DNA from 3 places in the Synechococcus sp. CC9902 genome. Region 1 is predicted to be linked to each of the others. Evidence: predicted binding sites of a transcription regulator. Region 1 holds the regulator's gene; each other region holds the start of a gene.

Region 1 (9,712 bases):
CTGAGTTGAGGCGATAGCCACCCACTCGACTCGTCAATTTGGCTTCAAGTCCAAAAATGTCCCCCAAATTTTCGCCGCCATCACTGAAGGCACGTTGAAGAAGCACCTGGGGTTCGAGTGCCAACTCCGTGCTGTTGCCAATCGTGATTGGTGGAATGGTTCGTCCAACGAAGAGGCCACCGCGATCCTCGTTATCAATGCCGAGAACCCAGCGGTTCTCGATCTCTTCTTCTTTTGCGATCAGTTGGCGCCGGGTGACTGGAATGGGCAGCCGTTCATCAATGATCAACCGATTTCGACGCGCTGAGATCAGTAGGTCGCCATTTGGTTGTTCCCTGGCAATCACACCCTCAGCATCGATCCGAGACTGTGATGGTGTGAAGGGGTCGTTGCTAAATCCCATTCGATCCGATTGCCAGCCTTTGGCGGTAATGCGGATGCGATTGGCCTGGATTCGCCAGCGACTGATGGTTCCATTCAGCAGCTTGGTGCTGCCTAAACGTTTCAGCTGCGGCACTTTCACCACGCCGAAGCGATTTTCATCTTGAACGGATGAGTTCAGGCGACGGATTGGCACGCCGCTGCGGCGTTCGATTGAAAAACTACCGGTCAGGTCAATGTCGGAGACACGCTGATCAATGGTTTGAATTGCTGCTGTTCGCATGGCCTGCTGTTCGGCCGGAGCTATCTCGGCTGGCTTTGTGCTTTTTGCCAGTGGCACATGTTGTTGCGGTTCTCCGCCGTCTCCAAGAGCAATCGACTCCAGGCGCTCCGACAACGAACTGGGATTGATGCGCTGATCCCGATCGGGATCTGGACAACCGTCTGGGGGTGGCATGACAGCCACGTCGAAGTTGGGAAGATCGCGGCCCCAGCGGTAGCGCAAGCCAAGTAGATAGGCATTGCTTCCTTCCGTGACGCCGTTGTAGGTGCCAAAAGCACCTGATCGGTGATGAATCCGTCCGACCAGTGAAAGGTCTTTAGACACGGCCGCTTCGAGTTCAAAACCCAGGTAATTCAGAAGCTGTGAGTAGTTCTTGCGGAAGGTTTTTTCGTAAAGGCTTTGATCGGTGTTGTAGCTGACGCCTTCCATCAGGCTGAAGCTCAGCCACGGCTGAACCCAAAGACGGGCACCGATGCCAAGCACGCCTTCTCCAAAGCTTTGGGCGGGTAAGTCGGCGTAGGGAGTGTCTTGGTTGTATTCGCCGCCTTGCTGTTGTTTGGCCACATGACTGAACAAATCAGCTTCAAGTTCCAAGGCAATGGGGCCAGCTCGCGCAATCCGTTTTTGCAACCCAACGCCCATCACGGCTTCCGGGCGCATCCTGCCGTTGAACAGAAATGTGTCGCCAAAAGCAGCATCGATCATCTGGCCACCCCAGGCAGTGACGGCCCAGGGTTGCGGATGCCAATCGGGTACCGGAGGTAAGAACGGAGTGCAGGCCATGCTGCTGTCCGTTTCAGAGTTGCTTTGGGGTTTTTCTTCTGCTGATTGGCTGTTGTATTCCGTTGAGGATCGACCGACCGTTGGCTTGTTTGCTGGTTTTGGCAGTGCTGCGGGGGTGTCCTCGAGGTCGATTACGCCATAGACATCATCGAGCTCACCCTCATTTTGAACGAGGTTGTAACGCAGGACAGAGGCTTGAAAAAACTGGTTTCCGCGGCGCAGTCGAACGGAACCGCGTGCAAAAAGAGTGCGAAAGGCAGTGTCGAATTCGATTCGATCGGCTTGGAGTTGGGCCTCACCCAGCCGAGCTGTCACATTGCCCTCAGCAATAGTGATCTTGCGCTTGCTGTCATAAAACTGACGGTCGGCCTTGAGCTCGAGCTGCTCAGGAACAAGGACCGTTTTAGTGGAGGCTTCAACGTTGGCAGAAGCCCCACCATCAGCAGAGGAGCCCGCCTCGGTGGCAGGCGTTCTCACACCATTGTCTTCTGCTGTCGCGGGGTTCGACAAGTCTGCCGAAAACACCCCTGATACCAGAAGTCCCGTTAGGGCAATAGCGAGGCGGGACGCCGCCAATGAATTTCTGCATTGGCCCGTGAGTGTGACAGCTCAGGACCAATGCCGGGTTGATGATCAGACCAGTGCTTGGCGCGGTCTGATCCGGATCGCTTCAATCCTCGAGGTCTTTGCGACTTGGCGTGCGGCTTGGGTCACTAGCCAGGAAGCCAAAGACGAAGATGCCGAGAAAAAAGAAGACGACCGAGTAAACGGAAATCTTGAGGGCGAGCATGGAGACCGACCGGCGTCTGACACAGCGATCATCCTATGGGGAATGACAGGGTCTCAACCGGGAAGTACCCCATGTCGGTAGGACGATCGGAGTGGATTGAAACGTTTCGCAGTCGTGCACATCGGGATTTGCGCCGTGAATGGCGCCGTTCAGGTGCGGCGGAATCGAGGCCATTTGTTGAGGAGCCATGGGGTAAAAACCATCGTCCTGACTGGTTTTCTCGGGGTTTGTTGATTTGGCCTCGCGGCCGTCAATGGGTGCGTTTGGAGCAACAGTTGGCTTGGCCAAGGGCCTGGAATCAAGTGCAAGCCAGTCATGCCCGTTTGGGGATGAGTTGGTGGGCAGAGCAGATGCGCTTTTGGGTGGATGGTGTCCTGATCCATGAAGGAGACCTGTTCGATACGGCTTGTCGCTGGCGTGTGCCGGAGTCGTGTCGATTGGGAGGCACCCTTCATCTTCAGGTCGAACTGTGCAGCCCTCTCCATGACGACGGGGCCTTGATCAGCACTGATTTGGACCTCGAACCCGATGCGCCAAATCTGGATACGGATTTCAGCTTGGCTCCCCATGCCCTGATGTTGCACTTGGCTGCAGGGGGAGATTTACCGGCGCAATGGAAGGGGTTGGAGCCCAGAGGCCCAGAGGCTTTACAGGCAGTGGTTCAGGAGCTCAACGCTGCGGAGCCCGCCCAGGGGGAAATCCTTTGGATTTCCCATGCGCATCTCGATTTGGCTTGGCTTTGGCCCGTGGCTGATACGTGGCAAGCGGCAGAACGAACATTTCGCTCGGTGCTCGATTTGATGAAGCGTTGGCCTGAACTTCGTTTTGCTCACTCCACACCGGCTTTGTATGCCTGGATGCAGCACCATCGACCGGCTCTCTTTGCTGAAATCCAGGCCGCGAGCCAGGCAGGTCGATGGGAGCCGATTAACGGTCCATGGGTCGAGACCGATTGCGTGCTGGTGAGTACAGCATCGCTGTGGCAGCAATTTTCACTCGGTCAGCAGTACAGCTACGAAACCTTCCCGACTTGGACCCATCAGCTCGCTTGGTTGCCCGACAGCTTTGGGTTTGGAGCAGGTGTACCGGCCGTGTCTGCGGCGACTGGGGTGCGTTGGTTCTGCACGCACAAATTGGCTTGGAATGCCGTTAACCCGTTCCCTCATCGGTTGTTTCGCTGGCGCAGCCGTGGGAATTATGAGGTGAACAGCTTGATGCTTCCCCCGATTGGTCGACGAGGTGATCCGGTGGACATGCTCGAGGAGCAGCGCAGTTGGCGAGATCAAACCGGCCGGGACGCAGCTCTCTGGATCCCTGGTGTGGGAGACCACGGTGGCGGTCCTACTGAAGAAATGCTGGAACAAATGCAGCTTTGGAACTCAAATCCAGCAGCTGTGTCCATGCGAAGTGGAACGGTCAGACAATTTTTGGCTGATCTTGAACCGTCAGTCGAGCATTGGCCGGTTTGGCGCGACGAGCTCTATCTCGAGCTCCACCGGGGCTGCGCAACAAGTCGTCCTGATCAAAAGCGGCACAACAAAACTCTGGAGCGGTTGTTGCGTGAGGCGGACACTGCGTCTGCCTTGCTAGCCCTCACCGGCGAACCGTCGCCTTCTAGCGATTGGCGGCCACTGTTGTTTCAACAATTTCACGACATCCTCCCTGGTACATCGATTCCAGAAGTGTTTGATCACGCCGAGACACTTTGGCGCGACGCCCGTCGGAAGGGGAAACAACAGCGCGATCTGAGCCTGGCAAAACTTCTTCAGGTCCCCAACGAGAATTTGTCGGGGCAGCACTGGTCTTGGTGCTCACTTCAACCGTTGGCAGCTTGGTCGCCCATGCTTCGCCTCCCGAAGGGTTGCTGGAGTGTGGAAGGCCACCGCCTTCCTCAGCAGACGTCGTCGATGGGTGGCACTTGGGTGCAATTGCCGCTTCAGCGCGGCATTACTTCTGTGTCACTCGAGCACCAGCCGCTTCAGCCCGTCGATTCACCATCCACCATCGGCCCTGTGCTGATTCAGGAGTTGGGTGATGGTGTCTGGCGGATGGGCAATGGCTTGGTTGAGCTGGATTGCTCATCTGAGGGCATCCTTCAAATCCGAGATTCAAACGGTTGTGATCAACTTTCTGCACCACTGCGGTTGGAGCGTTATCAGGATCGGGGTGAGTTTTGGGATGCCTGGGATCTTGCCGCCGACTACAGCGAGCATTCATTAGGCGTTGACGTTCCTGATGGGCTCCATTGGATTGAGCAAGGCCCATTGGTGGCGCATGCGGTGCTCAGACGACGGTTTGGCTCAAGTGCTTTGCGGATGGATTTGCGCTTGCAGGCGAATCGGCCTTGGTTGGAATTGATTTGTAGTACGCACTGGTCTCAACGCCATGAACTGTTGCGGCTGACGATGCCATTGGCTCGGCCGGCTGTGCGCGTGGCGGCTGATACCAGTGGCGGCGTCATTGAGCGCCCGGCATCACCGATCACTGCAAGGGAACGTGCCCGTTGGGAGTTGCCAGTGATCTCATGGATGGCGTCCCAGGCAGCAGCCCCTGGCGGCGGCCTGGCGGTTTTGCTCGATGGACCGCAAGGGGTCGATTGGGACGCTGATCGTCTGGGTGTTTCGTTGTTGCGAGGGCCAACCTGGCCTGATCCCGGCGCTGATCGCGGTTGGCATCGTCAGCGCATGGCATTGATGCCGATCACTGGCTCCTGGAACGCGGCGGGCGTCACTCAGGCTGCCATTGCATTTCGGGAGCCGGGATGGTGGGGACCACAACCAGCCAAAGCAAAGGAATGGTTTCCGGCCTTGCCCGTCACCCTCACTCCAATTTCTGTTCAGAAGAGTACGGATGGGATTTCCTGTCGCGCCTTAAACGCTGGCCCTGCCCGTTGCCTGTGGCGGCCGGGACATCCTTGGCTGGTTCGGCGTGGGGCGCATGACCCATTCGTTGAGCAAGTGGTGCTTGCGCCGGGAGAATTGGCGGCGCTGCAGCTGCGTCAGTCTTCGTGATCATCAAACGGATCATCCAATTCTTTGGACGGTGGACCGAAGGCTTGGTAGACGCCAAAGCCGGTGAGTCCAAGCACAACGGCCATGACGCCGAGGGCAACAGATAGGGCAGGGGACGACGTTTCCATCACAATCTTTCGGCAGGACCAGCCCCTAACCGGAGCTGGCCCCTACAGTATCCGCACTTCCTTTAACCCGAGACCCAAGCGTCGCCATGGCCCAACGCACCCGTCTGGGAGACCTCCTCCGCCCTCTGAACTCCGAGTACGGCAAGGTCGTTCCCGGTTGGGGCACCACGCCAGTGATGGGCATCTTCATGGTGCTCTTCCTTGTGTTCCTTCTCGTGATCCTTCAGCTGTACAACAAGTCATTGATCCTCGAAGGCATCAATGTCAATTGGAACGGCTTGGGTTAACAAGACACCATGAACGTGTTCGGCGTCGGCCTTCCCGAAATGGCGGTGATCGGCGCCGTGGCCTTATTGGTATTTGGTCCGAAGCGACTGCCTGAGCTCGGCAAAACCCTCGGCAAAACCTTGAAGGGATTTCAATCTGCTTCCAAGGAATTTGAGCGTGAAATTAATAAAGCAATGGCTGAGCCAGAAGCTCTTCCCTCGGCGGAACAACAGCCCAACGATGAGCGACCTCCGGGAGCTTGATCCGTCGTGATGCCCCATCAGCTCAGCCTTGTGGTTGGTTTGGGAAACCCTGGGTCGAAGTACGACGGCACCCGACACAACATTGGTTTCATGGCCCTCGAGCGTTTGGCGCGCAGAGAAGGCTTCAGTTTTCGGCAACAGGCCAAGTTGCATGGACTATCGGCTGATAAAGGCTTTGGGGATCAGCGCTTGCGCTTGCTCATGCCTCAAACGTTCATGAACGACAGTGGACGTTCCGTGCGCGCAGCTCTCGATTGGTATGGCTTTCAGCCAGAAGAAATCGTGTTGCTTGTCGACGATATGGACCTCCCTCTTGGACGGTTACGGCTGCGTGCGCAGGGAAGTGCCGGGGGACACAACGGTCTCCGCAGCACGATCCAGCATCTTGGAACGCAAGTCTTCCCTCGATTACGAATTGGAATCGGTGCCCCCGCAGAGAATCCAGCGGAACGACGAGCTCGCACGGTGTCCCATGTGCTTGGTCCCTTCAGTCGAGCTGAACAGCCCTGTGTTGATGCAGTGTTGGATGCAGTTTTGGATGGTTTAGATCGCCTGAAAACGCAGGGCATGGAACGGGCTGGCACCTGGATCAATGGGTTCCGGTATGAATCCCCTTCTGCAACTTGATGGCGGCCCTCCCTGCCACAACAGCCCATCTCCGCGTTTTGCGTCAGTGCTTTCAAGACCAGTGTGTGGAAGGCGAGGTCGCTGCTGGTGGTTTTCAGTGGCAGTTCTATTGGGCGTTTGATCGTGGAGAACTCACGGTGGAACCATCGCTCGGACGAGCCTTGATTCAAGATGCCCTGTTTCGTTTTTTGGTGCGCACCGATTACCGCCTCGAGCCCGGTGGTGATTACAGCTTTACGGTTCGGGCCAAGTTCTAAGTGAGAAATTTGGGGGTGGCCCAGACCATGAACAGCGTTGCTTGAGGTGGTCTTCTGCCATCACGAGGGCGGCGATTGCATCCAGTTCGTGGGGGGGCAGCCTTAACCCTTTTGGGAGAAGACGTTGCCAGCCTTTGGCTGGCCACAAAGCCCAATACCGGTCGCGAGCCCTCAAGGTGGTGCCGTGCTCATTGACTGACTGAACATTGGCAAATCCGTTGAAGTCTTGAACCCACTGGGCACTGCTTGTGCCGTCGCCAACGATGATTTGATCCAGGTTGTGTTGCTCGTGCCAATGATCCACCCACGCCATAACGGCTTCAGGTGGCACCACCTTGCCGGCCAACACACGATTGTGTTCGCTGTCAATCAACACCAATCCGCATTTGCTGCGTCCTGGATCCAGTGCAACCAGACGGCTCAAGGGTTGGACTCCACGGCGACGAAGATTGGGTCAGCACTGTTGCTGTCGCGGGTGGAGATGGCTTGCAAGGTGATTCCCTGCTCCGACCGCTCCATCAGTGTTTGGCCAAGTTGCGCTAGGGCTTGGCCATCGAATTGCAAACCAGCGGTAAGCGAGCCTCGTCGTTTGGCTTCTGCGTAGGCCGAGGCCAGCAACAAATTGAGTCGGGTGCGAATGGCCGCATTACTGCGTTCGCTGGGGTCAAGCCTGACGGAGGCGAGCACATCTCCTTTTTTGGTGACTAAACGGTTGGGATGAACCTCCGGGAAGGCGTAAACCACCGTTTCTCCTCTAAGAACGTTGGTGGCGGATCGCAGCGAGATCACCCAAGTTCCTGGCTTGCTGATGATTCCCTGTAAGCGGTTCACGTCGCTACGAGGAACACGAATGATTTGTTGATCAGGGGCTTGGCCTGGCAAGACTTTGCCGTAGGCATTGAAATTGGCTTCTTGCAGCAGGCGATCGACCACTTGTTTGGCCTGATCGGGTGATTCCATCCGCACGGTCGCGGTTGCAAGTATTTGCCCACTGCGCAGAACAACAGCACCGCGGCGAAGGGCGACAAGATTGCGTTCCAGATCCTTCAATTCTCGTTCCCCCAACTTGATGCGGTTGCGCACCGTGTTGAGTTCGGCTTCGGTTCTTTGGATATCCAGATCTCGAGCAGCGATGTCGCGGCTGAGGCGATCTCTGTCGGCCTCGAGGGTTTGACGTTGCTTCTGTAAAGGAGCCAACTCCTGCCGAAGGGTGTTGGCCCGTTGTTCCGCTGCCTTGAGCTCTGCTTCGATCCGTACGGTTGCTCTGCGGGTTTCGACGCGCTCGCGTTCGGCGGCATCGAGTTGCTCACGGCTGTCTTTCAGTCGCGCTTGGAGGGTATCGAGTTCGAATAGCCCAACCCGCAGTTGCCGACTCACCAAAAGCATGAGGCCAAGCGAGAGGGCGCTGATCAGGCTGCCCGTCAGCACCGTGATCACCACAGCAGTGCGCCGGGGTCGCATGTTGAACAAGCTCAAACGAGCTTTACCGACTCGACTGCCAAGGCGATCGCCGAGGGTGGACAGAATGCCCCCGAGGATTAGGAGGGACAGAATCAGCAGCCAGCCACTCATGGCATTAGCCCTCGGCTGCAGATGCGATCAGCTGAACCGTTTGGCCAAGGCGATCGGATCGAGAACGGTGATTTTCTTGCGGTCAATCTGTACGAGACCGGATTGACGCAAGTCTCCCAGCAGACGCGTGATTGTTACGCGGGTTGAGCCAATGGCTTCAGCGATCGCTTGATGAGACAGCCGAAGATCAATCGTGATTCCTAGTTCATCAGGCACTCCGAAGTCTCGGCAAAGCACCAGTAAAAAGCTCACCAGCCGGGACGACATATCCCGATGCGTGAGCGTTTCGATCATCGTTTCGGTTTGCAGGATCCTGCTGGAGAGGCCTTGTAAAAGCCTGAGTCCAACAGCCGTATCCGCTTCAATCGCGTTGCGCACTGAGGTGGCAGGTGCCGTCACCATCTCAACGCGGGTGAAGGCGACTGCGTGATAAAAGCGATCCGAGCGTTGACCAGTGAGTAAAGACAGCACACCGAACAGGCTGTTTTCCCTGAGGAGAGCAACCGTGATTTCTTCACCAGATTCGTAAACCCTTGAAAGGCGCACAGCGCCCCGTCGAATCAGATAAACGCGTTCCGCCGGGTCTCCCGGGAAAAAAATTGTTTTATTTCGCTCCACCATCTCCGTGCTGGCACCTTCCAGCCCACGGATCACCTCCATCAACGATCGAGGACCTGAGGGCTGAGTGTTCGCTACGGCGTTACTAAGAGGTGCATAGCGGGTAAAACCAGTGCTGGTGCTCATGACTGGCTCGCGATTGCTTTGAAAGTTACGGATCTGCCTGGATGTGTCCTGTAGCGGTTATTACGCATTGAGTGTTCACTCAGATACAAGGGCCTGCCGCTGAGCCTCCATCAGTTGTCGGAGGCCGGGTTCAGCCAGGTCCAGGAGTGCATCCAGCTGGGCACGGCTGAATGGCGCGCCCTCGGCGGTTCCCTGAACTTCAAGCAGTCGGCCATCGTCCGCTTGCACCACATTGAGATCGACCTCAGCTCGACTGTCTTCGCTGTAGTCGAGGTCTAGCAGCGCCTGGCTGTCCACTAACCCAACGGAGACAGCAGCAACTTGGCTTTGAAGAGGGGAGTTCTCAAGAATCCCCTGGGAAACGAGGCGGCTACAGGCCCGGTGCAACGCCAGCCAGGCCCCGGTGATGGCCGCTGTGCGGGTGCCTGCATCCGCTTGGATCACGTCGCAGTCGATCAGCAAGGTTCGCTCTCCCAGTTGTGCCATGTCAACGGCGGCCCGAAGGCTGCGCCCGATCAAACGTTGAATTTCTTGGGTGCGGCCGGACAGCTTCATCAACTCACGCCCTTGCCGTTGCGGTGTTGACCCGGGTAGGAGGCGGTACTC
Region 2 (9,712 bases), 190 kb from region 1:
TCGATCCCCTTCCACGACTCATTCACCAACATGAATGGTCCAACCTCGAACGTGGTCTCCTGCAGCGCCTAGAAGCAATTGATCGGTTCTTAGCAGACATCTATGGACCACAGAAAATCCTCAAGGATGGCGTGATTCCACGGGAAGACGTGGAAAGTTCGCAAGGCTGGAGGCCACAGATGCAAGACATCAAGCTGCCCCTAAATCGCTGGTGTCATATTTCAGGACTGGATCTAATCCGCGATGAGGCAGGCACTTGGCGCGTACTCGAAGACAACCTGCGCTGTCCATCCGGTGTGGCCTACTTCCTCGAGAACCGACAGGTCATGAAGCGATTGTTTCCCAGCCTGTTTGCTGGACGAACCGTTCAACCCATCGACGACTATCCCTCCAGGTTGTTACAGACACTGCAAGACTTAGCTCCTTGGGCAGATAAGCCACGCGTTGTATTGCTCACACCAGGAGTATTCAATAGTGCCTACTTCGAACACAGTTATCTCGCACAACAGATGGGCATCGCTCTGGTGGAAGGGCGTGACTTGATCTGCGAAGAAGGCCGCGTTTGGATGCGCAGCACAACTGGTCGTGAAGTGGTGGATGTGATCTACCGACGAATCGATGACGATTTTCTCGATCCAAAGGTGTTCCGTCGCGATTCAGCGCTGGGCGTACCTGGATTGATCGATGTTTTGCAGAGTGGCAGGGTCGCCATTGCCAATGCACCCGGCACCGGGATCGCCGACGACAAGTTGATCTACGCCTACATCCCGAAAATAATTCGGTATTACCTCAATGAAGAACCGATTATCGAAAATGTTCCCACCTATCTCTGCTCCCGCCCAGATGATCAACAGTACGTTCTAGAAAACCTTGAAAAGCTTGTGGTTAAGTCTGTAGCTGAAGCAGGAGGCTATGGAATGCTGATCGGCCCACAATCAAGCCGAAGTGAGATCTTAGAATTTGACACAAAGATTAGATCTAATCCACGCAATTACATAGCCCAGCCCACGCTTCAACTCTCCACCATTCCTGCACTGAGCCAGGGAGAACTATTTCCCTGTCATGTGGATTTACGGCCCTATATTTTACGCGGAAAGTCCAACTGGGTCAGCCCAGGTGGGCTGACCCGCGTCGCCTTAAAGCGTGGCTCTTTGGTGGTGAACTCATCCCAAGGTGGTGGCTGTAAAGACACATGGGTTGTGGGTGACAGCCAGGTTGTGGGTGACAGCCAGGTTGTAAACGACGGTGACGTTGAACCAACACTTCAGGAGGCAATGCCGTGCTGAGCCGGGTTGCCGACTCCCTCTACTGGATTAATCGATATGTAGAACGCGCTGAAAATATTTCTCGCTTTCTGGAAGTAAGTGAAGCCATGGCTTTGGATTGCCCACCCGGCAGTGCAGAACCATGGATCCCACTCATTGATGCCAGTGGAGACAGGCAGAGTTTCGATCAGGGCTACCCACTGCGATCTCCGCGAGATGTCGTGGGGTTTTTATTGCTAGACCGCGATAACCCCAACAGCATCCTCAGCTGCATTGCCACTGCCAGGGAAAATGCACGCCAAATCCGCGATGTTATTACCACAGAAATGTGGGAGCAATTGAACGACCTCTACTGGAATGTTCAAGATGGAGAAGCCATCTGGCAGGAACCAGATCAAGAGCAACTCCGCAGCATCCGAAGAGGTTGCCAACTGTTTTATGGCATTACGGATGTCACCCTGAGCCGCGATCAAGCCTGGCTCTTCAGTCAACTAGGCCGTTGGATTGAACGCGCCGACAAAACATCCAGAATCCTTGATGTGAAGTATTTTCTTCTTCTGCCAACCCCAAAAGAAATTGGTGGCGTTCTTGATGAACTTCAATGGATATCTCTACTTCGTACAGCTGGGGCTTACCAGATGTACCGCCAAAGTGTTCAACAGGCGATCACTCCATCCTCTGTGGCCAGGTTCCTTTTACTGGATCCAATTTTTCCAAGGTCAGTGCGCTTCTGTTTGCAACAAATCAACGACACATTGCAACTCATCCAACGGCAACCACAACTGGGCCCTCCTGACGATCTCGAATGCCTACGCGGGCAATTGCTGGCCAAGTGGAGCTATGTGCGGATTGACGCCCTAATTGAACGGGGGCTACACGAAGCCATTGACGAATTACAGGGAGATCTCAATCAACTGCATCAACTCATCCACGCCCGATATTTCGTCACCACCGACCTTGGCTCCATTCCCACTGACCCGTCATGCGCGCTGAGCTAACCCACTGCATCACCTACCACTACGACGCTCCGGTCAGCTTGAGCGAGCACAGGCTCTGCATGCGACCTCGGGGTCATGGTCATCAGCGCCTGCTGAATTACCAACTCAATATTTCGCCAAAGCCTTGCCACAGCCATGAACTCGTAGCAGCCAGTGGCGATGCCATTCAACGCGTGCGGTTTCAAAACGCCACCGATGAACTCCGCTTTGAAGCTTGCAGTCGCCTCGAAACCACAACTGCAGCACCCCTACTGAATTGTCTAGATGGCCGCGAACCACTTCTCCCTTATCCACGGGGTCGTCTGAATCCAGATCTTCAAGGTGCACTGGAGGGCTGGCTGCCAAACGGCCAACACGATCCCTCAGCTGTTGCTTTGGCTCAAGACGCCTTAATGGGAACCAACCAACAAGCACTGTCGTTTCTCAATCAGCTCATCGAGATGATCCAAGACAGGGTGAAATACACCCAGCGTCATCAAGGAGCCGCCTGGCCGGCGGGACGAACACTGCGGGAACGAGTTGGTTCCTGTCGCGACCTCGCAATGTTGATGGTCGAGTGCTGCAGAAGCATTGGGCTACCGGCACGATTTGTAAGCGGATATCACTTAGCGAACCCAGCGCCCGAGTCGTACGACCTACACGCCTGGGCAGAGGTTTACTTACCAGGTGCCGGATGGCGTGGATTTGACCCGAGCGCCGGAGGAGAAACAACCGATCGCTACATCGTGCTGGCAAGCTCCTCAAGTCCAGAGCTCACGGCAGCGATTACTGGCAGCTTCAGCGGACTGGCATCAACGCAAAGCCAACTGAGTTGGACGATCCAAGCGACCGTTGACGACAACACCAATCAACCTGGGGAAAAGAAGACCCTGATTCAGGCAGCTTGAAGAAGAGGCTCAACACCATGCAACACAGGACGGCTAGCGCCCAGAGACGTCGCAAATTTCAAAGCGGGGATGCAACCACTGTTGTAGACGCGGAATTCACGGGTCAACGATGCTCCCTGGTCACGAACCGCTTGATTGAGCACGACAGATCCATCTAGATCAGAAATAGATCGATGAAATGTTCCAGGAGGGATACGGAGGATGTCGCCTCCAGCCGCCAGACGAACAATATGAAAAGGCTGATCCCAAGAAAGATTAACGAGATAAAATGTACGTCCTCCACTTGCAGCAAGGAGATTATCTTCTTGGTGGGGATGTAAATAAAATTGCCAGTCTCCAGTTTTCAGATCATTTGGAGGGCTGATTGCAGGCCCACTGTGGATGACGAGATCACGAGCATTCGACGTACCTATCGTGACATCAAAAAAGCGCACGGCTGGTGTATCCCTAAATCGTTCATACGGAATTAACTCAAACATGCAGCAATGGGATTTTTAAATTCATAACCATTGTTTTTACAGAGAAACCAATGGATTTTTAGTGACAACAGCCACGCTTTAAGCAATACAGTTCAATCCAAGCCAAAGCGATGAACATCACTCGTGCTCTAGAGAGCATCCCCTAGGGCAATTTGAAGCATCAAGAAAAGCCGCGGGAGGGAACAGAAGCTGATGAACACAAACAGGCACTGATTTCATAAGAAATCCTAAAGATGTATCGAGACGAACTCCGACTTTGTTTTTGGTTAGTGAAAATCTTGCTGTAGCAACAGCTACACAACGTTCACTTCGCTACGGCGCGAAGCGCATCACACCTCAGGCCATGGAACGGGGACCTGGGAGCTTGCTTGAACAATCATCATGACTTCCCTTCTATACAGAGGACATCAGTACCAACAACCTCACGTGACTGGACAGCCCTCAAGCGTTCAGCTCACCTATCGACGCAACATCTACAAAACGCTCCAACAACAAGCAAAGAGTGAGCACTCAGTTGTGCTGACTTACCGCGGCTTGCAATACGTGCGCTGCAGCTGAGCATCACCCTTCTGCCTGCCAAGGTTCTTGTGAGCCTGAGCAGGCAGAAGCGGCTCCCCTAGCAAGCCTCAAAGATGGGCAAACTCGCATCCTCCACGTTTTTACAGGAGTGATCCCGAGTTTTTTCCGAAGTTTCTGAACAACTGGTCGCCATCAGAGCCATGGTGCAAGGGTTAGGTCCCACCATGTTCACAATCGAGAGAAAGTCAGGCACTCACTGGCAGCCTGAAATCCAACGCAAAACGGAATTTAAAGCTTTCGTGGATGCCCGAACGAAATGCATGGCCACTGGTCAGACCTATCGCGTGGTGAATCGAGACCAAGGCGTTGAGTGCGTGATCACTCTTGATGACTGCAGGAAGCACTTTCACGCGCTTTAGGGCAACCAAAGGAAAAGGTTTCTAAAACTAAAAACGATTTCATTGACAGCCAATAAACAGCATCAGGCAGTCATCCCCCCAGATAAGCCATTTCGGCATGGGATTTCTCTTTATCAATCTGCAGACTTCGCTCTTCACTAAAACGATCAGAGCGCCGAGTCCACAATTCAGACAAACATTCACGAAGTTGAGTCTCTGATTCGTCAGTTCTTAAATAAGGCCGAAGATCTACGCCCTGCGATGCAAATAAACAAGTAAATACTTGACCATCTGCAGTAACCCTAATCCGATTGCAATCTCCACAAAACGGCGCGCTAATTGAACTAATCACACCGATATAGCCAGCGCCATCGCGATACCGCCACCGCGATGTCGTGGAGTTTGATGAACGGCCAACCGGATCTAGGGGCCAGTGCGATGACACGCACTGCACCATCTCCATGGCAGGCATCACCTGAGCAAGCGACCAACCGTTACGGCTTCCCACATCCATATATTCGATCAGACGCAACTCCAACCCGCGATCACGGGCCAGCCGGGCCAACGGAATCAACTGATCATCATTCCGGCCTTTCTGAATCACCGCATTGAGCTTCAAAGCACCGTGAGACGAATTGAAGCCAGCCGATCGAGCCGCCTCTAGTCCCACCAACACCTGATCCAACAAGGATTGGCCAGCTGGAGTCCCACCTTGCAAACCAGCCATGCGAGCAACACTGGCTGCATCCGCACCATCCAGGCTGATCGTTATACGGTCCAAACCAGCACACTTGAGCCTCAAAGCCCGCTCAGGCGACAGCAGAACCCCATTCGTCGTCAGAGCTAATTCCTTCAAACCAGCGGGTCGATCCAAGGCAATCGCAGCCAGCAACGGCTCAAGGCGATCACTGAGCAATGGCTCCCCGCCGGTCAGCCTGACGGTATGAACTCCCAAAGAACAAGCGACACGAATTAAACGCAACTGATCCTGCAAATCGAGCATTCCCTCTGGATCGCGAGAATCAGGGCAGCAGTAGGGGCACGCCAAATTGCAGCGGGCCGTCAGCGACAAACGCAACACACCCAGTGGGCGCCCATGCGAATCCAAATTGGATGTCGCATCAGTCATTCCGACAACACCAACAGATCCTTCGGCTTGTTGGCATTCAGCAAACACCCCGACGGCAGCACCACTGACTCATAGGGCACCCGGTCCAACCAGTCCAACCAGCGATAGCAACCTCGGGACAGCTGCTCTGACAAACACGTTTGGAAGGGAGTTCCCGAAGGAATAATGGCCAAAAGCGGCTGAAGCTGCTCACCGTCATGGGCCACAGCCACCTTGTTGGGGTGTCGTCGCCAAGCCTCAATCAATTGGCGAAAAACCGCGGTCGTGAGCTTGGGCATATCGACCGGCAGCACAAGCCAAGCACCATCTGATCCCGATGACAAAACACAGTCGAGAGCTTGCAATGGGCCATTCCAGGGAGGTGGCTCCAACACAAATTTCAGCCCAGATTGATGCGCCAAGACGTCCGCATGAGCCTGATGCCGGCTGACCACAACAACCGGCAAGCCCAATGGCATCAACTGTTTAATCATTGCCGTTAGCCACACACCACCCTTCTGATGCGGCAGCAATGCTTTATCGCGCCCCATCCGCCGGCTCGTCCCACCACTCAGAAGACAAACCCGGAGTGATCTAACCAAACAATTCATCCTTCTGAAAGAAATCTCGAACCAAGGCAGCACCAAAAACTGTCGCAACAACTACTTAATCAAAGCTATGCGGAATGACTGATGAATCCCATCAGCAAGGTAGATGTAACACAGGATACAAAAATAAATTTATTGGTAGCTATTTGCACCAAAAATATCATCCGTTATTGATTAAATAGTCCCATAAGCGGATGTTTTTAGACCGTTTCATCATCCTCGGGCACTTTTTTTTGAAGCCTGCGGCGTAACTAACCACTCCCTAATGCTTCGCGACCTTTGGTCGTTCCAAGGTAGGTATCGGACTCTCCACCTCACCTGGTTCGCCTTTTTCCTGACCTTCGTGGTCTGGTTCAATCTGGCCCCTTTAGCCACCACCGTCAAAGCGGATCTTGGACTCACGCTTGGTCAGATCCGCACCGTAGCCATTTGCAACGTGGCCCTCACCATCCCAGCGCGCGTGCTCATCGGCATGTTGCTGGATAAATATGGGCCTCGGCTTACTTACTCAGGGATCCTGGTCTTTTCAGCCATCCCCTGCCTGCTATTTGCGTCCGCCCAGGATTTCAACCAACTTGTGGTGGCCCGTCTTCTGCTCTCCATCGTCGGCGCCGGCTTCGTAATCGGGATCCGCATGGTGGCCGAATGGTTCCCACCGAAAGAAATAGGTTTAGCCGAAGGCATCTACGGCGGCTGGGGCAACTTCGGCTCCGCCTTCTCCGCCCTCACCATGGTGGCCCTCGCCGGATTCCTCTCATTCTCAGGTGGGTTTGAACTGCCCTCCGGTGCTGTTTTGAACTGGCGTGGGGCCATTGCACTCACCGGAATTATTTCCGCTGTGTACGGCGTTTTCTACTTCTTCAACGTCACCGATACGCCTCCAGGCAAGACCTACCAAAGACCCTCAAAAACCGCAGGCTTAGAAGTCACGTCGATGCGCGATTTCTGGGGTTTGCTGGGAATGAATGTGCCCTTCGCTGCAATCCTGTGCGTCCTTTGCTGGCGTCTTCAAAAGGTGGGCTTCCTCAATGCCGGCACCTACCCACTGGCCATTGGAGCGGTGGCAATTTGGTTTGCTTTCCAAACCTGGGGAATCGTCCGGACTAACAGAGAACTCATCCTTGGCACCAAGGTTTATCCCAAAGAAGATCGCTACGAGTTCCGCCAAGTGGCGATTCTGGAGCTCACTTACATCGTGAACTTCGGCTCCGAACTCGCAGTGGTTTCAATGCTGCCAACATTCTTTGAAACCACCTTCGACCTTCCGAAGGCCACGGCAGGCATCCTGGCGTCCTGTTTCGCCTTCGTGAACCTGGTCGCTCGTCCCGCTGGAGGCCTGATCTCCGACAAGGTTGGTAGCCGGAAAAACACGATGGGCTTCCTCACTGCTGGATTGGGAGTTGGCTACTTGGTGATGAGCATGATCAAACCCGGTACCTTCACCGGTACTACCGGAATCGTCATAGCCGTGGCGATCACGATGCTCGCGTCCTTCTTCGTGCAATCTGGCGAGGGGGCAACCTTCGCATTAGTTCCTCTTGTTAAACGTCGCGTCACTGGACAGGTGGCCGGACTCGTCGGTGCATACGGCAACGTTGGTGCGGTGACTTACCTCACGATTTTCAGCCTTCTACCGATGTGGATGGGCGGTGGCGGAGAACCAACTCCCGAGGTGATCGCTGCCTCCAACAGCGCCTTCTTCCAGATCCTTGGTGTAGCTGGTCTAATCGTCGCTTTTTTCTGCTTTTTCTTCCTTAAGGAACCAAAAGGCTCCTTCGATGAATTGCATGAAGGCGAAGTCGCCTAATCAGTTCAAATCTGCAGTGGTCTGACATTGCAGCTGTGCCCGGGGCATCGACCCCGGGCTTTTGTTCTTCTTTTGTTTCCATATGACCCAAAGCCCCCGCAGCGTGCGCAGCCAATGCCCCTACTGCGGAGTGGGCTGCGGCCTTGAACTCCTACCCCCTGCTGAGAAAGGTCGACCTGTCCGTAGGGATGCGGAAGGCAACCCAATGTGGACAGCCCGTGGCGACCGGCAACATCCCTCCAGCCTCGGTCAGGTGTGCATCAAAGGTGCCACCGTCGGCGAAACCCTCGCCAGTGGTCGGCTCCGCCAACCACTGTTCCGCAGCAACTTCAGTGACGACTTTGAACCCATTGGTTGGGATGACGCGCTTGAGCGAATCACCAAGCAAATGACTTGCAGCTTGGAACGTCGAGGCCATGCCAATGGCATTGCGATGTATGGCTCTGGTCAGTTCCACACAGAGGACTACTACGTCGCCCAAAAGCTGATGAAGGGTGCCCTTGGCACCAACAACTTTGATGCCAACTCACGTCTATGTATGAGCTCAGCCGTGGCTGGGTACACCCGAAGTCTCGGATCTGACGGCCCTCCCTGCTGCTACGACGACCTCGATCACTGCAGCGTTGCATTCCTCATTGGCACCAACACAGCCGAATGCCATCCAGTGTTGTTCCAGCGTCTGCTGAAACGCAAAAAACGCAATCCCGGAAGCGTAACGATCGTTGTGGTCGATCCCCGCCGAACCGATACCGCTAAAGCAGCAGACATTCACCTACCAATCGCACCAGGAAGTGATCTCGCCTTGCTTCATGGCATTGCTCACCTGATTCTTCGAGAAAATGGACAAGATCCAGCATTCATTGATGACCACACCGAAAACTACGAAGCCTTTTTCGACGTCGTAGCCCGCTGGACGCCAAGACGCGTAGCGCGCTTCTGCAACCTCCCCGAAAAGCGATTACGGGAGGTCGCGCAATTGTTCCACCGGCGTGAAGACGTCCTCAGTCTTTGGTCGATGGGGGTGAACCAGCGGCAAGAAGGCACCGCTGTGGTGTGCGGCCTAATCAACCTGCACTTACTCACCGGACAAATTGGCAAAGAGGGAGCTGGCCCCTTCTCTCTAACGGGACAACCCAACGCCATGGGCGGCCGTGAAGCAGGTGGTTTATCCCACCTGCTTCCGGGTTATCGATTCGTCGCTAACGGGCAACATCGACAGGACGTTGAGCAAGCTTGGGATTTTCCAGCCGGCAGCATCGCAGCAACACCAGGGCTAGCGGCTTGGCAACAGATTGAAGCGATGGAGAGGGGCGAGCTCGACCTCTGGTGGGTGGCCGCAACCAATCCCCTCGTCAGCATGCCTGATCTGGACAGGGTGAAAGCTGCCATGAGCAAATGTCCTCTGGTCGTGGTGAGTGAGGCCTACGCCGATTCCGAAACCTCCCATTACGCACATTTGCTGCTTCCCGCGGCCCAATGGAGCGAGAAGGCGGGAGCCATGACGAACTCGGAACGCAGAATCACTTATTGCCCCGCTTACCGCCGCCGGTTTGGCGAGAGCCGACCGGATTGGGAGGTGTTTGCAGAGGTGGGGCAACGGCTTGGCTTTGAGAAGCAGTTCCACTTCAACTCAGCCGCGGACG
Region 3 (9,712 bases), 820 kb from region 1:
GACCACGTCCATGGTTAAACCCTGTAGTGCATGCTCAATCAGGGCTAATTCAACAGTCATGGCCCACCAATGGCAAGGCGTTCGTCGCAGGACGACTCGTAATGACGGATCGCAGCCCCTGGTATTGATCCATTGCTTTTGAGCTGCCGCACTGAATACTCAACGCACTGGAGCACCACACTCGTGAGTTCACGGCCTTCGCATATGGCCCAACTGCGCAATAAAACATGAAGGCTGGGCGGCACAGAGACCGTCAGCTTCACTTGATTTTCCCGAGTGGTCGTTTTGACCATGGCACACGCCTTTTGGGTTAACTTAACGTGCTTTTCTGCTTAAAGCAACTTCAGGGTATCCCCGCAGTATCTCTGGGGTTGCTTCGGGGTTGCTAGCCTAATTCTGGTGCCATGCAGCAACGGGGCCTAAAAAAACCAGGCCCTGCAGAAGGCCTGGTGGGGAATCAAGTTGGGTCGAAGCAGTGAGACTCGGTACCGCAATCGAATTGAGCTAAGCAGCGCGTTTGTCGTCGCCGTACCAAATGCCACGTCGGCTGTCGGGAAGACGCTCCACGGCTCTTTCGTATCTCTGTCTGCAATTGCGTTGACGAAGATGTTCCTCTGCCTCCTGAAGGAGTTGAGCGATTCGTGCCTCTGACATACAACGCGAGTTGGGCTCTCTAATTCAGATACAGGACTACAGCTTCATCAACCCCTTGAGTCAATTATTAAGTATTTATGCTTATAGGCGTGACATTTGTTGGCGCAATCTCTCCACTCCAATGGTCTCGAGTAGGGGCAGGCTGACTGGGAATCGAGCCCTTAAGGGTCCTCTCGTGGTGAAAGATCTAGCTATGGAGTTTGTTGGCCAATACAACGAGCCGTTTGTTGAATGGAATGACGTATGCGTCATTGAACTCAGCTCTACGTGAAGCGTCGGTGCATTCGCTCCCATATGTTTCTCGTAAATCACCATAATTCACGACAAAATCCTGCCTAACCGCGACAAGTTGTGATGAAAAATCTGAGTATTTCTTCCGCCAGTCAGTTGGGTTATCTCCTTGGATGTTCTCGAGCAGCTCGGCTTTCAAAGCGAGAACATCGTTTAATCCATTTTCATAGCCTTTTCCTGCGATTTTGATTGCTGTCTCTGAGTCTTCACAGGCTTGAACCATGGCAGCTTTTGCCTCCGCCAAGGCCACGTCTTGTTTTGAAGGACCACAGGCACCGAGCCCAAGGGACAAAACGCAAGCGGACGATGCAGCGAGAACGGAGAGTTTCAAGATTTCTTTTTTTAAAGTTTGATCCGATCAGTTCAACCGTGCAATCAAGACTGTTCGATTTGTACCATTGCACGATTTGAAGCGGGGTCCAATCCTTATTCTTATTATCCTCATTTGGCGAATTATCCATGCATATGATTCTTTTGCGGATGAGGTGAATGTGTTTAGGCTAGGTAATTGGCTGGAACACTTTTGAGCCGGTTCGCCTTGCAGCTGATCATTCTTTCGAGCTTGCTTTGGTTCGGGCCATGGACAAAGGCGCAATCGTTTTTCCGCCGACCACCTGTTCAGCTATCGATCCATAATCCATCCTCGCTCCAAGGTGAGAGAAACCGCACCACAATCTGTATTCGTGTTCCCTCTGATGCTGGGGCAGAACTTGAAACAGTTGTGTTGTCTCAACTTCCTAATCCTGATCAGTGGTATTGGGGGAAGCATCCACCTCAGGTTTATAAAGGCCGCTATGCACTGCGAGGTGGCGTCAGCGCAGGTCTTGCTACATCGTCGTTTTCAACGGTAGGAAGTGAGCTGACGATCAATCTCATTCCTCCGGTTCCCCCCGGTGACCAGGTCAATATCGTCTTTCGAAGTTTTAACCCAGATGAGGGCATCTACCAATGGGCCACCAGACTGATTCCTAGTGGTATCGATGCCCTGGCTAGCGAGGGACCGACCCTACGTCTTCACGTCTACCGGAATGACCGTTTTCGCTAATCACTCGAGAGTGGTTCGGTCACCTTCGTCCGAACGAAAGGGACTGCTCGGTTAGCAGCCGGGTTCCAAACCCATAAAAAATGCCACTCAACGAGTGGCATTGGGTGTGTGAGGTGTTGATCTCTTGTGTGAGGAGAACAACCCCCTATTTTTAGCAGTGGATAGCCTGAATGAATCCTAAACTCGGAATAAGTGGCACTGTGCCAATCATGAGCTGCCGTTGATTCCTTATCGATGCGAACTGATTTGATTTCAAAATATCCATTCGCATAAAAATTATCCCATGGCCTTTATAATTAAATTATCTGCTAATAGATTAAATATGAGATCAATGAGCCAGCATTGAATCGTACCTATGGTTGTTAGCGAGATGGCTGAAAGATGTATTTTCCTGGGAATATTTCATACTCTAAGTTTGCGAGTAGTTATGAAGCATTCATTGCTAGGATCGTCGTGATCAATAGATTCAGAGCTTTAGTGATGGTCAGATCCATAATTGCGGCCTCATCGATCATCACATTGCAAATTCTGTCGCTATCACCAGTACTGGCATGTGATCCGTATCTTTATTCGGGAGACTTCGAGGAGATGCTGAATAACGGTGAGTCGTGGGAGATTGTTCTTGATTCAATGAAAAATTCCATTGGATACACGGGTCAGTCCTGCTTCTATGAATTTAAAAAGTATGCAAAGAAGAATAAGTCAAAATTTCCCAATCTTTATATGATGATATCTAAGTAAGTAGATAATTTGCGACGCAGCCACACTCGCTGCATCAGTCTCGACTCGTCGATGTTCCTATTTACTTTTGGAGAGAGGCTGATTTCGGCCATAAAAAAAGCCCCACCGAGGCAGGGCTTCTCAGATCATGAGAAATGTATTACTTGGTGTAGGCAACACCGCGATACTGAAGTGTTGGATGCATGTCTCGAGAGACATGATCACGGCATGTGTTGTAGTGCTCGTGGCGGTAGGTGAGCTCAACGCACTTCTTGGGTGAAGCAGGCTGGCTGGCGCCGTAGGTTTGACCTCTGTAGAGAAGAGCTGTCATGTCGAGTTCCTCGAAGAAATCCAGGTCCCCGTTCCGTGGCCTGGCTTGACTGCGCCTTGCGGATGCAAGGTGAACGTTTGTAGCTGTTGCTACAGACCTTTGATAGCGCATCCGTCAACCCTTCTGATGTTCATGTCGTTACAGACTTAACTCAGCGAGATCAACCGTTGGGGTTTGGCATTCCTCCACTGATTTGATCGACTAGCAGCGTTCAGGTTGTGCAGCAAGGAGCAGCCCCGCCGAAGCCGTTTGGGGAGCTGCGGCCCTGTTGCGAAAGCCACCGTTGCCGATGGCCCCCTAACTCATCGCATTGGCCAAACGATGAACTGAATGAACTCTGATTAGTCCAACGATCTTCTTTGGATCAGAACTGACCGATCGATGCATCCGATGTGACTCCGCTTGGAAACGAATAAAGTGATCAGCCCTGTCCATGTTCATGGCATCAACACAGTTTTGATACTGCGATTTGCAGCTGAAGTTACTAGAAGCTCCATGTCGAGTACACATACTGAAGTGGAAGTAGTCGATTGGCCTAACTGCCAGGTGCGGGCCAATATGCACCGACAACTTCGCAAGAGGATGGCAGTTAACGATCTTTAACTGCCTCTCTCTTCCTCATGACGGACGACTTGGTTCAGTATTTAAAATGAATGTCAGAAATCTTGCTCAGACATTGCCAGCAGAAAGCCCCAGTCAATGCTGGGGCTTTCCACGTGTCCTTGGACGGGATAACTACTTATAACTTGTAATAGGTGGTCAGTGTGAATTGTGAGTACGATTGCTACAAATCCATGAAAGGTCCATCCACCCCTGCATTCACCAACAGAGATGGATGTTTGTTTGACCTGTCGATCCCGTCCAAGGACGACTGCTCAATATTGACTGTTCGCGTGGGGATCTGAGTGACAAACGTTTGTTGTACGGGTGACATATTTACCCATAGCCGCTGATTAACTGGCATTAGAACGAGATACGAGTAGATAACTAAAATTTTCACTCTTACCACATTTGATGCTTCACTAAGGCATGGATTTATTCATGAGCCTGCGAACTGAGTAGGGAAATAGATAAATTTGCCAAACTTCAGCAGTGGTCGGCACTGAGCGTTTGTTGAATCGGTTTCATCTGAAGCTCTTTCCTGTAGCAATTAAGGCAAGCCAGCCTCCAGCCCTTGATAGAACCTAGAAATGGAAATTCCAACTTGGCTTTATACAGTTGAAATAGCGTTCATCACCCTTGTTACTACGAGATATATTCAACTTAAGAGTGTGACGATTCGCCGTTCCAAGTTTGGAACGTTTCGTCGACGTCGAAATTGAACACTACTCTCGCAATCCTGATCAGTCAGAGTCGTCCCTAGCTAATGCCAATCATTGGTGCCATCCATTCCGCATGTATTGCTGTAAGCAGAGCAATATCGAACTCATGAACAGCAGGGTTCGTTTTGTCTGCAAGCCACAAAATCCCAAAAGGAGCATTAATGGCAATTTGCAATCTCCAACGCCAAGTGATGATTTTCCATATCTTGAGAAGGAGTGGTTTTGGCTCTAAGTTGAGTTCGCTCATCATTTCAATTGGAACGACGCGCAATATGGCGGATTTCATGGAGAAATGGCGCCCTTGTTGAAATGGGAGCCTTTGTGTTGATCCATCTGATGTGGCTCACGCCTCAGTGCCATACTCGGTTACCAATATTTGTTGCTTTAGTTTCATGGCAATAGTTATACAACTGAAATTAGATTTTCCCTCTTCTTTCATCAACTGGCGCTGCGTGATCAACTGACAACGCCAGGCTTCATGAAGCTGATGCACGGGATGCGTTCATTCCTGTGAAGCAAGGTGCGGCCTCCCGTGCAGGGGAGGCACACGACCCTGTTGCGAATCCACCGGTGATCTCCAAACCTCGGTGGAATCTATCCATCGCAGCGGAGAACGATGAACTACATCAACTCTGATCAGGTCCCGGACCCTCCCCACATCAGAACCGACGGATTGGTGCATCGGATGAAACCAAAGCCTCGATCATTCAGCATTCCTTGACTCACACGAAAGCTATGACTCCCCCTCTGGAGTAAGAGCCATAACCTCCAATGCGAAATCTATTGAGGCAGCCACGCACCAATAGACCCTATTCATCGTCTGGAATCGATGAACTGAATGAACTCTGATGAACGCTCCGACTTATCTCGCATCACAAGCAACAGGGCGCAGCATCGAATGCAACCACTGCCTTCATCACTTAGTACCGATCACAAGGTATCAGTCACAGAAAGCAGGAAGACATTCGACAGGTCGCCAGATCTTGCACTAAATCAACATCAACCGTTCTCTGGGCGGGGTTGTATTGGCAAAACAGCTATTAACAGAGCAGATGCTGTTCTTCTTTGACGAGACCCCATTACTAGTTCTTCCTTTCTGTCCAGTGACCGAGCTGAGTCATGGCGAATCAAAGAAGGCAAGCACGCCAGCTGGTGCATGGAATTAAGTGTCGTTTGATACATACGGCACGTAACATATTTCTCTGTACTGATTTAAATAGCTATGGTTAATGGGATCAACCTTTTCTTTTTTAATGTTTTTCAAGGCGTTAATTGCTTCCATTTCTGGATTGATTATTGCAGTTCCAGCTGCAATGGCTGATGGGCATGGAACGACCGCAGATGGTCCTGCCGTTGAAGTTAAGCAGATTATGGGCACATCTAAAACACTTGAGGGTGATTCTTTTTCTTATCCAGAAGGTGTTTCTGAATTACGTCTCTATCGTGTTTCATTCCCGCCTGGCACTGGATTCCCGCTCCATACCCATCCAATGCCTCTGACTGGATACATCCAGCAAGGAAAAATTGCTCTAGTGAAGCCAGGTGGCAAAAAATATGTCTTCCTGTCTGGTGAATCATTTGTTATCGCTGACCAAACCCCCGCTCACACCATGGAGAATGTGGGGGAGGGATATGCAGTAATGCTTGTTAATGCGGTAGCCGCTGAAGGTCTTGAAACTGTGGTTATGGCAAAGCCATAGAGACGGCGCTGGGTAAAATTTTTTAATATTAATTCCCTAACCTCACACAGTTCACCCCGTCGCAAGGCGGGGTTTTTAGTGACTGATCACGCTTCAATACAATACCTGAGGCAAAATAAATAACACTACGACGCTTGATGGTGTTTTTGTTCTGCAATCGATGTCATAGATAAAGTAGTATCCGCTGGCTCTTAATATTTTCAACATCGACATCGGTTTAATTGAGATTTACCTATTGACTGTCACCACTCCAGCCGTGTATTGAATTCCAAGTCTCATGATATTCGTAATCAGATGATGGTGTTTCTTCGATTACTTCTAACTCTAAGCCATTTTCAGCAATAACCATTGCCAGTCTTTTTTTTGTTTTATCCCATTTATCTGTATGGTTCCAATCATTAACCTGCTGCTTTAGATAAGCTAATGCCTCATTATGGGTAGGGAACGATTCTAGTTCATTGGCTTCATCGCCATCGTCCATTACCACTGTGAAGAGGTTACTCATGACAAAGGACAGCCTTCAAATATCCTAGTCATCTTTCATGGAAAGACCAGTATTCAAGAGTTCTGATTAAAATAGCCTTAATTATCCCAGCGGGAGAAGGTAGAGTGCGGTATCTCCCAAATAGGAGATGTGGTGAGAAGTAAGACTGGTGATGTTTGTTCTTAAATAAATAACGTCCAGAACCAACATCAAATCACAAATATAAGTATTTATTCTGGTCAATATATGTAAGCGTTTATACTGCAATTGGTCTAGTCCTCGATTTACATTGGCTAAAAGTTAACAAAGATGTCTTCTTCTTCCGGCTCTTATCAGCAGGCCCTTGAACTATTCACTGAGTCTGTAATCAAGCCTGATTCTGACTTGCGAGCTAATGCTGCTGCAAAAAATTGTTTCGCAGAACTTATGGAGATACGTCAGCATTGTCTTACATATTTAAATACTTTAAAAGAAATTCATCAAATTGAATTAGCCGATGAAAGTGATGACATTGAGGCAGTCAAAATAGTAAGCACAAAGATTGATTCAATGGATGTAGTATTTTCACATGGTGAGATGATGTAATTTCTTCTCCTTCTGAATCAAAGGATGCCGATTGCCTTTAATGTTGGCTCATTTTTGGTCTTAAAGAACGTCAAAGAGCTGTATTAATTGAGCTGATGGAGGTCAGAATAAGTCCACTGGTTGTTGAGGGAAAGTCGAACAGGCTTGTGCAGTTGCACTCAGGCTTGAGCCTCTAACTCTTATGGATGAGGAACGAATTCGAAAGCCATGCATCAAGCTCTTAAGTCGCTTCATAACTTTCTGGCGTATGGCGTATTCCTTGCCAGTTCATGGTTGATCTCCTTGCCGGTTTCATCCAGGCTCCCAGCCCGAAGTTCATGCCGTTAGGACCGTCGATGGACTCTTTAAATTCCTCCGCAATACTCTCTAGCGGACTTCCCAGATACAAAAGGCAGCACCTTCTGGCCCAACAGGGGTAAGGAGTGGTTGAAAAATCCCGCTTCCAGGCTTTTGGTTCCTACCTCATTCCAGCCACCGCCCGGTGCGATGGCGGCTTGCGCCATCTCCCTCCAGTGCTGCTCTTTGCCAGCTCGCCTCGTGATGAACGTGGAAAAACTTAGATGCTGTGGAGCGGTCTCCTTTCAACGCATTTTGAGTTAGCTGCTCAACCATCGTTCTCGTGTGCAGCACCCCCAACCAACTGCCTACAACGTCTTTTGCTGCTGAGGGAGCGACCTGGGCCGCTTGGTCGTACCTGTCGCCAGTTTCGTTGTGGCCTGAGCAAAAAGAAGAGTCAACCGAGAGAGTTGGCTATGCAGGACAGGAATAGATGCCAAGCGCTTTTCCTTCATCGGTTCTTTGCTGACTGATCTGGCGACAACCAGCCTCTACAGGGGGCGTCCTTGAGCCGATATGGATTGTGTAGTTGTCCTTAGTGCTAGTCAGCAGAACAATAGTGAGTGCCACTAGTGAAAGCAGAGCGGTAATTACGAATCTCATTTCTTTATTTGTAGTTTCACCATTCTGGCGATTCCAATAGAACGTCTGTCTGTTGCGACTGAATCTTGTTATCCCCTGCTGAGAACAGTGTCCCGAAAAGAGCCGCTGGGCGGCATTAATCGTCTACGAGTTATTCCTCTTGCCATCGTTGAGTCATGCCGAATAAGAACCACCTACTTGTTGATCTACATGCGCTGCAGCATGCCCTCGGTCGGCTGAGGAACCTCCATTAAGCAAGGTCTGGCGGATAGCAAATAAGATGCCGTCAGCCCGTGCCCAATGGGTGGAAGCGATGTCCGCCGAAGGGGTGATGGCTGATTTTGATCTCCCTTTGCGGCCTTGCTAATTATTCGCAACAGCCACCTTGCTGCAAGGCAACAACATTCACACCACTGACAACATTTGAATCCATCAGGACTTGAACCTGAACACCCCCATTAACGTCTTCTATTAATTCAACGGCGAGACCAACAAGCTCCTCACCACTAGCTTTTGTGTAATTCAGTAGTTCTACGCGTTGGAGCTTGTTGGATGCATCCATTGAGTTTGCCTCTCTAATCTCATACAGCTAATGCAGGACTGCCCTCTTCTTTTGACATTTGATACCAGGCGCCCGAATGGATGAATGACCAACCGACAAGTTCAGGTCGCTTAGCTCCTATGTACTTGCAACGATCACGCTTGCGCGGCGAGGTGTAGCCCCCGAGAAGGTAGGGGCTACGGCCTCCAACTGATCCACCGCAGAGACTCCTACATATCGCGATGGATCAAGTTCATCGCCTGGAATCGATGAACTGAACCAACTTTGATCAAACCCTCGCCCCGCTTTGGATCACATTCGACGAATCGGTGCATCGAATGAAACCAGGGCCGCGATCACTCAGCGATCCACCAATTCTTGATCGAAGTCTTCTGAAAAGAACCCATCCATTTCGAGCCCCGCAAGGCTGATCAGTCTGCAGCGAGCATCCAACTCAGCTAACACAGCATCAATGGCATTAGTCACAACGGAAGTTGCGAGTATCTCGGGGTGGCATCGACACATTCTGGCCACAACATGCTCCGATTTGAAGCAGTGCAGCTGCCCTGAGAATCCTGTCTGGCATAAAAAAAGCCCAGTCATCGACTGGGCTAAAAAGCGGAGAGGGTCGGATTCGAACCGACGGTGGGCTTGCACCCACGCTGGTTTTCAAGACCAGAGCCATAAACCACTCGACCACCTCTCCAAAGGGGTCGTGCAACACAAGGCATTGCACGACCATTGTATTCGGACACCCTTTGGCAGCTAGTTCGGTTTGGCCAGTGGAAGCAGACATTTATCTGAATCACATCCGGCTGGGCCAGCCTCGGTGAGTTCCCCTTGGTCGTAGCGCTGTAAAGCGTCAAAGAAGTTGCTGCTCACGCGCCGTTCTACAACCTCAGACTGAAGCTTTTCATAGGTTTCAGCGTCGATCGGTTCGAATGGAAGCCGTGGGAACGTCGCGTTGGCGTCGAAACGCGCCAGCAGTGCAGCAGAGATGTACCCCTCTCCGTTGTTCATCGCTTTGAAGAGTGCCTCAGAAATCGGTTCAATTTCGTTCTCACGAAATTCGATCGTGGCTGAGGTGTTGTGAGCGGTGTAATGACGTTGAACTTGCATGT

What was found. Region 1 encodes NtcA, which controls nitrogen genes in cyanobacteria. Its sites were predicted from a motif close to GTANCNNNNGNTAC; they were not measured.
Region 2: a site for NtcA is predicted at 3,913-3,926, ahead of SYNCC9902_RS12220 (DUF4278 domain-containing protein). Genes of this name have one in related genera too.
Region 3: a site for NtcA is predicted at 3,121-3,134, ahead of SYNCC9902_RS12100 (DUF4278 domain-containing protein). Genes of this name have one in related genera too.

The regions. Positions count from the first base shown of each region.
Region 1 is NC_007513.1:1,981,719-1,991,430, reverse strand. Features, by position in the region: gene SYNCC9902_RS10560 (DUF3769 domain-containing protein) at 1-1,957, opposite strand, end outside; gene SYNCC9902_RS12195 (photosystem II reaction center protein I) at 2,118-2,237, opposite strand; gene SYNCC9902_RS10550 (alpha-mannosidase) at 2,309-5,248, shown strand; gene psbN (photosystem II reaction center protein PsbN) at 5,236-5,376, opposite strand; gene psbH (photosystem II reaction center phosphoprotein PsbH) at 5,463-5,663, shown strand; gene SYNCC9902_RS10535 (TatA/E family twin arginine-targeting protein translocase) at 5,673-5,906, shown strand; gene pth (aminoacyl-tRNA hydrolase) at 5,916-6,533, shown strand; gene SYNCC9902_RS10525 (DUF3146 family protein) at 6,533-6,790, shown strand; gene SYNCC9902_RS10520 (resolvase) at 6,768-7,214, opposite strand; gene SYNCC9902_RS10515 (DUF3084 domain-containing protein) at 7,211-8,362, opposite strand; gene ntcA (global nitrogen regulator NtcA) at 8,390-9,106, opposite strand; gene rph (ribonuclease PH) at 9,182-9,712, opposite strand, start outside.
Region 2 is NC_007513.1:2,173,624-2,183,335, forward strand. Features, by position in the region: gene SYNCC9902_RS11475 (circularly permuted type 2 ATP-grasp protein) at 1-1,286, shown strand, start outside; gene SYNCC9902_RS11480 (alpha-E domain-containing protein) at 1,280-2,263, shown strand; gene SYNCC9902_RS11485 (transglutaminase family protein) at 2,248-3,150, shown strand; gene SYNCC9902_RS11490 (hypothetical protein) at 3,138-3,629, opposite strand; gene SYNCC9902_RS12220 (DUF4278 domain-containing protein) at 4,011-4,187, shown strand; gene moaA (GTP 3',8-cyclase MoaA) at 4,638-5,675, opposite strand; gene SYNCC9902_RS11505 (molybdenum cofactor guanylyltransferase) at 5,672-6,265, opposite strand; gene SYNCC9902_RS11510 (MFS transporter) at 6,528-8,069, shown strand; gene SYNCC9902_RS11515 (nitrate reductase) at 8,152-9,712, shown strand, end outside.
Region 3 is NC_007513.1:1,163,915-1,173,626, reverse strand. Features, by position in the region: gene SYNCC9902_RS12105 (hypothetical protein) at 1-60, opposite strand, end outside; gene SYNCC9902_RS06065 (hypothetical protein) at 57-293, opposite strand; gene SYNCC9902_RS12470 (hypothetical protein) at 505-654, opposite strand; gene SYNCC9902_RS06060 (hypothetical protein) at 842-1,237, opposite strand; gene SYNCC9902_RS06055 (DUF2808 domain-containing protein) at 1,484-1,990, shown strand; gene SYNCC9902_RS12100 (DUF4278 domain-containing protein) at 2,871-3,041, opposite strand; gene SYNCC9902_RS06045 (hypothetical protein) at 4,401-4,649, opposite strand; gene SYNCC9902_RS06040 (cupin domain-containing protein) at 5,593-6,063, shown strand; gene SYNCC9902_RS06035 (hypothetical protein) at 6,296-6,568, opposite strand; gene SYNCC9902_RS06030 (hypothetical protein) at 6,857-7,132, shown strand; gene SYNCC9902_RS06025 (hypothetical protein) at 8,418-8,612, opposite strand; gene SYNCC9902_RS12950 (hypothetical protein) at 8,952-9,077, opposite strand; tRNA gene SYNCC9902_RS06020 (tRNA-Ser) at 9,211-9,297, opposite strand; gene nrdJ (ribonucleoside-triphosphate reductase, adenosylcobalamin-dependent) at 9,357-9,712, opposite strand, start outside.